One region of the Streptomyces pluripotens genome, then DNA from elsewhere that is predicted to be linked to it. Evidence: riboswitches for the same ligand, from Rfam matches in the RefSeq annotation. Region 1 holds a riboswitch; the other holds the start of a gene.

Region 1 (5,314 bases):
ACCAGGTCCTCGCCGTAGGAGAACGGAATCTCGTGCTCGCCGAGGAGCGACAGACGCTCCAACTGTCTGATCTTCTCCACCCGCTCGTCGGCCGTTTCCACGTCCACCGTGCGCGGCGAGGCGCCTTCCAGGCCGAGGAGGACCGCCTTCGGAGTGCCGTGGCCGTGGCCGGTTGCCCCGAGCGATCCGTACAGCGCGCAGCGCAGGGACGCGACGGAGTCGAGCAGACCCTCGTTGCGCAGCCGGCGGGCGAACATGCGTGCTGCGCGCATCGGGCCGACCGTGTGGGAGCTGGACGGGCCGATGCCGATCGAGAACAGGTCGAAGACCGAGATGGCCACGGGTGACTCCTCAATGCGGGGTGGTGCTTGGGTGGTGCTGGGCGGTGCAGGGGGCGGGCACCGCGCCACCGGTGTGTCCAGTGTGCGCGGTGCCCCACCAGAGGTGACCTGCTGGTGCGGTGACCTACTTGTTCAGACCCGGGTACAGCGGGTGCTTGTCGGCGAGCGCCTTCACCCGCGTCTTGAGGGCCTCGGCGTCGTAGGACGGCTTGAGCGCCTCGGCGATCACGTCCGCGACCTCGGCGAAGTCCTCGGCCGTGAAGCCGCGGGTCGCGAGCGCGGGCGTGCCGATCCTCAGGCCCGAGGTGACCATCGGGGGGCGCGGGTCGTTCGGGACGGCGTTGCGGTTGACGGTGATCCCGACCTCGTGGAGGCGGTCCTCGGCCTGCTGGCCGTCCAGCTCGGACTCGCGCAGGTCGACCAGGATCAAGTGCACGTCGGTGCCGCCGGACAGGACGTTCACGCCGGCCGCGCGGGCGTCGGACGCCGTCAGACGCTCGGCGAGGATGCGAGCACCGTCCACGGTCCGGCGCTGGCGCTCTTTGAACTCTTCGCCCGCCGCGACCTTGAAGGAGACGGCCTTGGCCGCGATCACGTGCTCCAGGGGACCGCCCTGGAAGCCCGGGAAGACGGACGAGTTCAGCTTCTTGGCGAAGGCCTTCTTCGCGAGGATGATGCCGCCGCGCGGGCCGCCGAGGGTCTTGTGGGTGGTGGAGGTGACCACGTCCGCGTACTGCACCGGGTTCGGGTGGAGACCGGCGGCGACCAGGCCCGCGAAGTGCGCCATGTCGACCCACAGGTGGGCCTCGACCTCGTCGGCGATCCGGCGGAACTCGGCGAAGTCCAGTTGCCGCGGGTAGGCCGACCAGCCGGCGATGATCACCTTCGGGCGGTGCTCCTTGGCGAGCCGCTCGACTTCGGCCATGTCGACCAGGCCGGTCTCCACGTCCACGTGGTACGCGACCACGTGGAACTGCTTGCCGGAGAAGTTCAGCCGCATCCCGTGGGTCAGGTGGCCGCCGTGCGCCAGGTCCAGGCCGAGGATGGTGTCCCCGGGCTGGGCCAGCGCGAACAGCGCCGCCTGGTTGGCGGAGGCACCGGAGTGGGGCTGCACGTTGGCGTACTCGGCGCCGAACAGCTCCTTGATCCGGTCGATGGCGATCTGCTCGGCGACGTCGACGTGCTCGCAGCCGCCGTAGTAGCGGCGGCCCGGGTAGCCCTCGGCGTACTTGTTGGTGAGGACCGAGCCCTGCGCCTCCATCACCGCGAGCGGCGCGAAGTTCTCGGACGCGATCATCTCCAGCGTGGACTGCTGGCGGCTGAGCTCGGCGTCGACCGCGGCGGCGATCTCCGGGTCCAGCTCGTGCAGGGGGGTGTTCAGGACAGTCATACGGCTACGACTCCTTCAGGACTCTTCAGCCGGCGGCGTGGGCGGCGTACTCGTCGGCGGAGAGCAGGTCGGCCGGCTCCTCCGTGACGCGTACCTTGAACAGCCAGCCGTCTTCGAAGGGGGCGGAGTTCACCAGCGAAGGGTCGTTGACGACATCCTCGTTGATCTCGGTGACCTCACCGGTGACCGGCGAGTACAGGTCGGATACCGACTTCGTCGACTCCAACTCGCCCACGGTCTCGCCCGCGGACACCGTGGAGCCGACCTCGGGGAGCTGGGCGTAGACGACATCGCCGAGCGCGTTGGCCGCGAACTCGGTGATGCCGACCGTCGAGACGCCGTTCTCGGCGGCCGACAGCCACTCGTGCTCCTTGCTGTAGCGCAGCTGCTGGGGGTTGCTCATGACCTGGATTCTCCTGTACGCGCGGGAGGGCTGATGAAGGGGGGACTGCTGGAACTGCTCGTGAGCAGGGAAGTGTGCGCAGAGTCACGTCAGGGGACGTTCCGCGCTCAGTGTCACTTCTGGCGCTTGTAGAACGGCAGCGCCACGACCTGGTACGGCTCGTGGCTGCCCCGGATGTCCACGCCGACACCCGCGGTGCCCGGCGCTGCGTGCGCCGCGTCGACATAGGCCATGGCGATCGGCTTGCCCAGGGTGGGGGAGGGAGCTCCGGAGGTGACCTCGCCGATCACCTCGCCGCCGGCGACCACGGAGTACCCGGCGCGCGGCACTCGGCGGCCTTCGGCGATCAGGCCGACCAGGACCCGGGGCGGCTGGGAAGCAGCGCGCTCGGCGGCCTTCGCCAGCGCGTCCCGTCCAACGAAGTCACCCGCCTTCTCGAACTTGACCACGCGGCCGAGGCCGGCGTCGAAGGGGGTGAGGGAGGTGTTCAGCTCGTGCCCGTACAGCGGCATGCCTGCCTCCAGGCGCAGTGTGTCCCGGCAGGACAGGCCGCACGGCACCAGGCCGACGCCCTCGCCCGCCTCGGTCAGGGCCTGCCATAGCCGCACGACGTGCTCCGGCTTCACGAACAGCTCGAAGCCGTCCTCGCCGGTGTAGCCGGTGCGGGCGATGAGGGCCGGGACACCGGCGACCGTACCGGGCAGACCCGCGTAGTACTTGAGGCCGTCCAGGTCCGCGTCCGTCAGGGACTTCAGGATGCCGGGGGACTCGGGGCCCTGCACCGCGATCAGCGCGTAGGCGTCCCGGTCGTCACGTACCTCCGCATCGAAACCGGCGGCCCGTTCGGTCAGTGCGTCCAGCACCACCTGGGCGTTGGAGGCGTTGGCCACGACCATGTACTCGGTCTCGGCCAGCCGGTAGACGATCAGGTCGTCCAGGATGCCGCCGTCGGCCTGGCAGATCATGGTGTAGCGGGCACGACCGACGCCGACCGAGGCGATGTTGCCGACCAGGGCGTGGTTCAGGAAGACGGCAGCCTCGGAGCCGGTCACGGTGATCTCACCCATGTGGGAGAGGTCGAACAGGCCAGCCTTGGTCCGCACCGCGATGTGCTCGTCGCGCTCGGAGCCGTAACGCAGGGGCATGTCCCAGCCGGCGAAGTCGGTCATCGTCGCACCGAGCGAGCGGTGCAGCGCATCCAGCGCAGTATGACGGAGTTCAGTGGGTTCGGTACTGCTCATCGGTCGGTCGTCTCCCAGGGAAGGCGGACGGGGCGAGGAACGTTCCTCCCCATCTGTCATCGGAACCTGAGAGGTTCGCCACGACCGCCACGGGGACGACCACGGCTTGCACCTTGGGTGGAGCCACTGTCACAGCAGCCCGCTTTTCAGATGTGCCTCGCCCGCGCGGTAACGGGGCCTGAGAGATTCAAGGGAGGGACTTGCTCCTTCGGCGCCCCAGCGGCCTGGGGACTCTCCCGCGCGGATTCAAGCGGCCGGTATGCAGTTGGCCGGCACATCATTGCACGCCGTGGCCCCGCCCGTCAGGGTCACATCTGTAACCGAGCCGTGGCGGTATGCGCACCGAACCACCGACATCGCCTCATTACCCTCCCTTTACGTGTGGTGGGCACGGGAACGGCCAAGTCCGTAGGGGAGGACGATCATGGTGAAGAGGACCACCGGGTACGTCACCGCCGGTGCCGTGGTGTCGGGGCAGCCCTTCGCCCCGGCCCATGAGAGCTGCTCCGAGCCTTCCTCCGCGGTCGTCCGCGATCTGCGCGGCCGAGCCGGCCGCAGCCCCCGGGCCCTGGACTTCGGTGCCCGTGACGTGGTCGTGGTCACCGGCCTGCCCGGCAGCGGAAAGTCCACGCTGATGCACCGCACGGCCGTCGGCCAGTGCGTCGATTCCCAGGACACCCGTGAGCGCTTCGCCGCCCGGCTGCCCCGCTTACTGCCGTACGCGCTCTACCGCCCCCTGGTGCGCCTCGTCCACTACAGCCGGCTGTGGCACGCCTTGCGCGCCGAGGAGGCCGTCGTTGTGCACGATTGCGGTACCCAGGGCTGGGTGCGCGGCTGGCTCGCCCGTGCGGCCCGCCGCCGCGGCGGCATCCTGCACCTGCTGTTGCTCGACGTCGCTCCCGAGGCCGCCCGGGCGGGCCAACGCCAGCGTGGCCGGGGGGTCTCCCGCCACGCCTTCCGCCGCCACTGCCGTACGACGGCCCGCCTGCTCGGCGCGGTCGAGCGGGGCCGGGTGCCTGTCGGCTGCGGCTCGGCTGTGCTGCTGGACCGGGCTGCGGCGGACACCCTGAAGCGCATCGGCTTCTTAGGCCGAGCCGGGTCAGCCGGCACTCGCCCTCGGTGATGTCACCGTCACCCGCTAGCCTTCTTCTCCACAACAGCGGTTCCCAGCAGGCGGTAGAGCAGATGGACTTCCCGGCGGACGTTCCCGCGGGCTTCCCCGCACAGGCACACCCCCACCCGCACGGCGGTTGGCCCGGCAATGAACTGGAGGAGGTGCTGTCGGCCTCCCTCGGCATCCCGTCCGCGGGCAGCCGGATCATCGAGGTTCTCGGCCGGAGCTTCCTGTGGATCCCACTGCCCAGCGGCGGGGGCCCGGACAGCGGCCAACTGGACCTGCCCACGCTGGAGATCGACGGCCAGGCGTACGTTCCGGTGTTCAGCTCCGAGGAGCAGCTCCGTCAGGTCTCCGGTTCCCACATGTCGTACACCATCGCACCTGCCGTGGAGTTCGCCCGCGGGCTTCCCCCGCAGGCGGGCATGGCCGTGAACCCGGGCGGTGTGGTCGGCATCCCCCTGCCACCCGAGGCGGTCGCCGAACTGTGCCGTGGGCCCCGCACCCCGCTCGACGGCCCCAGCAGCGGCGGCCGGGTCCGTCTCTTCGAGCCCGACTGGCAGGACGACCCGGTCGACTTCCTCTCCGCCGCCTCCGCCGAGTTCGCCGAGACCGGCGTGGTCGTCACGGCCCGCCGCTGCCTGGCCGCCGTCGAGACGGCAGACCCGGTGATGTTCGTGGGCGTGGAACTGTCGCAGTGGGAGGGCGACCTGCGCGCTCGCCCCCTGGAGGCCCTCGGCCGCGCCCTGGGCAGGGTGCCGGTGCCGTGGCCGGTCAACCTGGTCCTCCTGGACGTGACCGAGGACCCGGTGGCCGAGTGGCTGA
Region 2 (5,314 bases), 4.4 Mb from region 1:
CTCCAAGATGCTCGCGAAGATCGCCTCCGAGCAGGCCAAACCGGATGGTCTGGTGCTCGTCGAGCCGGGCACGGAGCAAGCGCTGCTGGGGCCGATGCCGGTGCGCACCCTGCCGGGAGTCGGGCCGGCTACCGGGGATCATCTGCGCAGAGCCGGAATCACCACGGTCGAGGAGCTGGCCGAGGCCGGCGAGGACGAACTCGTGCGGTTGCTCGGCAAGGCGCACGGGCACGCGTTGTCCGCCATGGCCCTGGCGCGCGACCAGCGGCCCGTGGTGGCCGAGCGGGAGACCAAATCGGTCTCGGTCGAGGACACCTACGACGTGGACATCCATGATCGGGTGCGGGTGGGTATCGAAGTGCAGCGTCTCGCCGACCGGTGCGTGGGGCGGCTGCGCGGGGCCGGGCTGTCAGGGCGGACCATCGTGCTGAAGGTTCGGCGATACGACTTCTCTACGCTCACCCGCTCCGAGACGCTCAGGGGGCCCACGGACGATCCGGCGGTCGTCCGGGAGGCAGCGGCCCGGTTGCTGGAGGCCGTGGACACCACGGGCGGGGTCCGGCTGCTCGGTGTCGGTGTCACCGGGCTCGCCGACTACACGCAGGAGGACCTGTTCGCGCAGGCGGCGGGCGAGCGGGCGGCAGGGGACCCTGTCGCGGAGGCCGTTCCCGAGGCTGTGGCGGAGCAGCCGGAGACCACCGAACGACTCTGGCGCGCCGGGCAGGACGTACGGCACGCCGAGCACGGGTACGGCTGGGTGCAGGGCAGTGGCCTGGGCCGGGTCACCGTGCGCTTCGAGACGCCCCAGTCGGATCCCGGGCGGGTGCGTACCTTCCGGGGGGACGATCCGGATCTTGAACCGGCGGATCCGCTGCCGCTGGTGCCGGGGCCGCCGGAACGGGACTGCGCCGCGTCAGACGGGGCTCAGCCCTCCTCGGTGCCCGCGAGCCTGCCGAAGTCGTGGTCCGAGAGCCTGGGGGGCGAGGCCACGTCGAGGCCGTAGTGGTGGTAGAGCTGCAATTCCTGCTCGGGGGAGAGATGGCGGCCCACGCCGAAGTCCGGGGCGTCCTTGATGAGGGCACGGTCGAACGGGACGTGCAGGGTGCCTTCGACGAGCTCGCTCGGCTCCAGGGGAACGAACGCGTCCCGGGAGAACAGGCCGGTGCGTACGGCGGCCCACTCGGGCACGCCGGTCGCGTCGTCGAGGTACACCTCGTCGATGGTGCCGATCTTGGTGCCATCGCGGTCGAACGCCTTGCGGCCGATCAGGCTGCGCGGATCGATGTCGGTCTGCACGGTCCCTCTCCCTCCACGTGGTCGCAAATCATCCGTAAGCACTACAAAAGAGCACATTTGGCGAGGCGGCCACTCGAAGGTCCGGACGTTGACCTCGCTGGTAGGCTGGCAGCGGCTGCTGACCCCGTGCGGGAGAGTCCTCCGACCACCTCGGAGGCGCCGAAGGAGCAAATCCTCCCCGGAATCTCTCAGGCTCATGTACCGCACGGACGAGGTCACTCTGGAAAGCAGGGCGGGTGTCGACGGCTTCCGCTCTCACCGACGGTGAAAACCGGCGTCCACGGGCGTCCGGTGAAGCTCTCAGGTTGAGATGACAGAGGGGGAGGCCGTCGGGGCACCCGCGCCGTGGTGCCCCTCGAAGGTCGCGTCAGACCAGGAGGCCTCCGCAATGACCGCCCATCGCATTCCGCTCTCCGAGCTCGAAACGGGCATTCCCTTCGAGCAGCGCCACATCGGGCCCGACCAGGAGGCACGGGCCAAGATGCTCGCGCAGGTCGGTTACGGCTCGCTCGACGAACTGACCGCCGCCGCGGTTCCGGACGTGATCAAGAACGCCGACGCGCTGGACCTGCCGGGCGCCCGCACCGAGACCGAGGTGCTCGCTGAGCTCCGCTCGCTCGCCGACCGCAACCAGGTCCTCGGATCCATGATCGGTCTTGGCTACTACGGCACCTTCACACCGCCGGTCATCCTGCGCAACGTCATGGAGAACCCGGCCTGGTACACGGCCTACACGCCGTACCAGCCGGAGATCTCCCAGGGCCGCCTGGAGGCCCTGCTGAACTTCCAGACCGTGGTCGCCGATCTCACCGGCCTGCCCACCTCCGGAGCCTCCCTGCTGGACGAGGGCACGGCCGCCGCCGAGGCGATGGCGCTGTCCCGGCGCATGGGCAAGAACAAGAAGGGCCTGTTCCTGGTCGACGCGGACGCGCTGCCGCAGACCATCGCCGTCATCGAGACGCGCGCCGAGCCGACCGGCGTCGAGGTCGTCGTCGCCGACCTCTCCGCGGGGATCCCGGCCGCGATCGCCGAGCGCGGGATCAACGGCGTGCTGATCCAATACCCGGGTGCGTCGGGAGCCGTACGTGACGTCAAGCCGGTCATCGATCAGGCGCACGAGCTCGGAGCCCTGGTCACCGTCGCCGCCGACCTGCTCGCGCTGACCCTGCTGACCTCGCCGGGTGAGTTGGGGGCCGACATCGCCGTCGGCTCAACCCAGCGCTTCGGCGTGCCGATGGGCTTCGGTGGTCCGCACGCCGGATACATGGCCGTGCACGAGAAGTTCGCGCGCAGCTTGCCGGGCCGTCTGGTGGGTGTCTCCGTCGACGCTGACGGGCACAAGGCCTACCGACTGGCCCTGCAGACCCGTGAGCAGCACATCCGCCGTGAGAAGGCCACGAGCAACATCTGTACCGCGCAGGTGCTGCTGGCCGTCATGGCCGGCATGTACGCCGTCTACCACGGACCGGAGGGCCTGCGGGCCATCGCACGGCGTACCCACCGCTACGCTGCGATCCTCACCGAGGGCCTCAGGGCGGGCGGCGTCGAGATCGTCCACGGTGCGTTCTTCGACACGGTGACCGCACGTGTGCCCGGCAGGGCCGCCGGGATCGTCGCCGCCGCCCGGGACGGCGGGGTCAACCTGCGCCTGGTCGACGCCGACCATGTCTCCATGGCCTGCGACGAGACCAGCACCCGGACCCAGCTGGCCACGGTCTGGTCCGCCTTCGGCGTCGAGGCCGACGTCGACGCGCTGGACGCGACCGCCGAGGACGCCCTGCCGACGGCGCTCCTGCGCACCGACGACTACCTGACCCACCCGGTCTTCCACCAGTACCGTTCCGAGACCGCGATGCTGCGCTACCTGCGTCGGCTGGCCGACCGCGACTACGCGCTCGACCGCGGCATGATCCCGCTGGGCTCCTGCACCATGAAGCTCAACGCGACCACGGAGATGGAGCCGGTCACCTGGCCCGAGTTCGGGCAGCTGCACCCCTTCGCGCCCGCCGAGCAGGCCGCGGGTTACCTCACCCTCATCCACGAGTTGGAGGAACGCCTCGCCGAGGTCACCGGCTACGACAAGGTTTCCCTGCAGCCGAACGCCGGCTCGCAGGGCGAGCTGGCCGGTCTGCTGGCCGTACGCGGCTACCACCGGGCCAACGGGGACGATCAGCGCACCGTCTGCCTGATCCCCTCCTCCGCGCACGGCACCAACGCCGCGAGTGCCGTGATGGCCGGCATGAAGGTCGTCGTCGTCAAGACCGCCGACGACGGCGAGATCGATGTCGAGGACTTGCGTGCCAAGATCGAGCAGTACCGCGACGAACTGGCGGTGCTGATGATCACCTACCCCTCCACGCACGGCGTCTTCGAGGAGCATGTCGCCGACATCTGCGCCCGGGTGCACGAGGCCGGCGGCCAGGTCTACGTCGACGGCGCCAACCTCAACGCGCTGGTCGGGCTGGCCAAGCCGGGCCACTTCGGCGGTGACGTCTCCCACCTGAACCTGCACAAGACCTTCTGCATCCCGCACGGCGGCGGTGGTCCCGGCGTCGGTCCGGTGGCGGTCCGCGCACATCTGGCGCCGCACCTGCCGAATCACCCGCTCCAGCCGGCCGCGGGCCCAAAGACGGGCGTCGGCCCGGTCTCGGCGGCGCCGTGGGGCAGTGCAGGCATCCTGCCCATCTCCTGGGCGTACGTCCGCCTGATGGGCGGGGAGGGACTGAAGCGGGCCACGCAGGTGGCGGTGCTGTCGGCGAACTACATCGCCAAGCGCCTGGAGCCGCACTACCCGGTCCTCTACACCGGCCCGGGGGGACTGGTCGCACACGAGTGCATCATCGATCTGCGCCCGCTGACCAAGGCGACCGGTGTGAGTGTGGACGACGTGGCCAAGCGGTTGATCGACTACGGCTTCCACGCGCCGACCATGTCCTTCCCGGTGGCCGGCACCCTGATGATCGAACCGACCGAGTCGGAGGACATCGCCGAGCTGGACCGTTTCTGTGAAGCGATGATCGCGATTCGTGCGGAGATCGAGAAGGTCGGCTCCGGGGAGTGGCAGGCGGAGGACAACCCGCTGCGCGGTGCGCCGCACACCGCCGCCACCCTCGGTGGCGCATGGACGCACGCCTACAGCCGTGAGGAGGCGGTCTTCCCGGCTGGTGTCTCGGCCGCCGACAAGTACTGGCCGCCGGTGCGTCGCATCGACCAGGCGTTCGGTGACCGCAACCTGGTGTGCTCCTGCCCGCCGCTGGACGCGTACGAGGACTGAGCGAGTCCTGGCTCAGGCCCCGCCCGGTCGTCGTCGACCTCCAGGCGGGGCCTTTCGCCCTCTGCGCTCACGGCGGGTGTCCACGGCGCGCTGCGGCGGCCCACGCCAGGGCCCGGCGGACTATGGCGTCGTCGTGTCCGGTGCCGTAGCCAGTGACACCTCGGTGGATTTGATCAGAGCGACCACGGAGGAGCCCGCCGTCAGGCCGAGGTCGGCGACCGCCTCGTTGGTGATGGCCGCGGTGAGTCCGCCGCCGTCGACAGTGATCCCGACGCAGGCCATGGCGGCTCCGGTGGTGAGGGCGGTGACCGTGCCGGGGAGCTGGTTGCGGATGGACAGGCCCCCAATCCGGCTGGTCGCGAGGGAGACCTCCGTGGACTTCACCAGGGCACGGACGGGCGTGCCGGGGGTCAGAGCGAGGTCCTCTGCGGCCTCCCGGGTGATGGCGGCCGTCAGGTCCTGCCCGCCGTCCAGGCGCAGCCTGATGGTGGCCATGGCCTCGCCCGGACGCACGGCGGTGACGGTGCCGGGGAGCTGGTTGCGGATGCTCAAGGTCATGGGCACCCACCGTAGAGTGCCGATGCGCTCAGGCCGGGTACGCGTGGGTCTGAGTCGCCTTGACCGTCGCCCAGACCGCCGCACCGGGGTGCAGGTCGAGTTCGGCGGCGGCGACCGTGGTGAGGTCTGCCGCCAGCGGGAACCGGCCGGTCAGGTCCGCGCGGACCTGGTCCCCGTGGCTCTCCA

The links. A riboswitch is a leader RNA that binds a small molecule or an ion and turns the genes downstream of it on or off. The one in region 1 is predicted to bind glycine.
Region 2: linked by a shared signal. The riboswitch ahead of gcvP (aminomethyl-transferring glycine dehydrogenase) and the one ahead of gcvT (glycine cleavage system aminomethyltransferase GcvT) in region 1 are both predicted to bind glycine.

Annotation. Positions count from the first base shown of each region.
Region 1 covers NZ_CP021080.1:5,258,444-5,263,757, forward strand. Annotated here, with positions in the region: gene LK06_RS23735 (L-serine ammonia-lyase) at 1-341, opposite strand, end outside; gene glyA (serine hydroxymethyltransferase) at 466-1,731, opposite strand; gene gcvH (glycine cleavage system protein GcvH) at 1,757-2,134, opposite strand; gene gcvT (glycine cleavage system aminomethyltransferase GcvT) at 2,248-3,375, opposite strand; glycine riboswitch at 3,419-3,531, opposite strand; glycine riboswitch at 3,532-3,624, opposite strand; gene LK06_RS23755 (AAA family ATPase) at 3,803-4,498, shown strand; gene LK06_RS23760 (enhanced serine sensitivity protein SseB) at 4,561-5,314, shown strand, end outside.
Region 2 covers NZ_CP021080.1:844,552-849,865, reverse strand. Annotated here, with positions in the region: gene LK06_RS03620 (DNA polymerase IV) at 1-1,003, shown strand, start outside; gene LK06_RS03615 (PRC-barrel domain-containing protein) at 925-1,296, opposite strand; glycine riboswitch at 1,416-1,510, shown strand; gene gcvP (aminomethyl-transferring glycine dehydrogenase) at 1,685-4,570, shown strand; gene LK06_RS03605 (TOBE domain-containing protein) at 4,691-5,128, opposite strand; gene LK06_RS03600 (ABC transporter ATP-binding protein) at 5,157-5,314, opposite strand, start outside.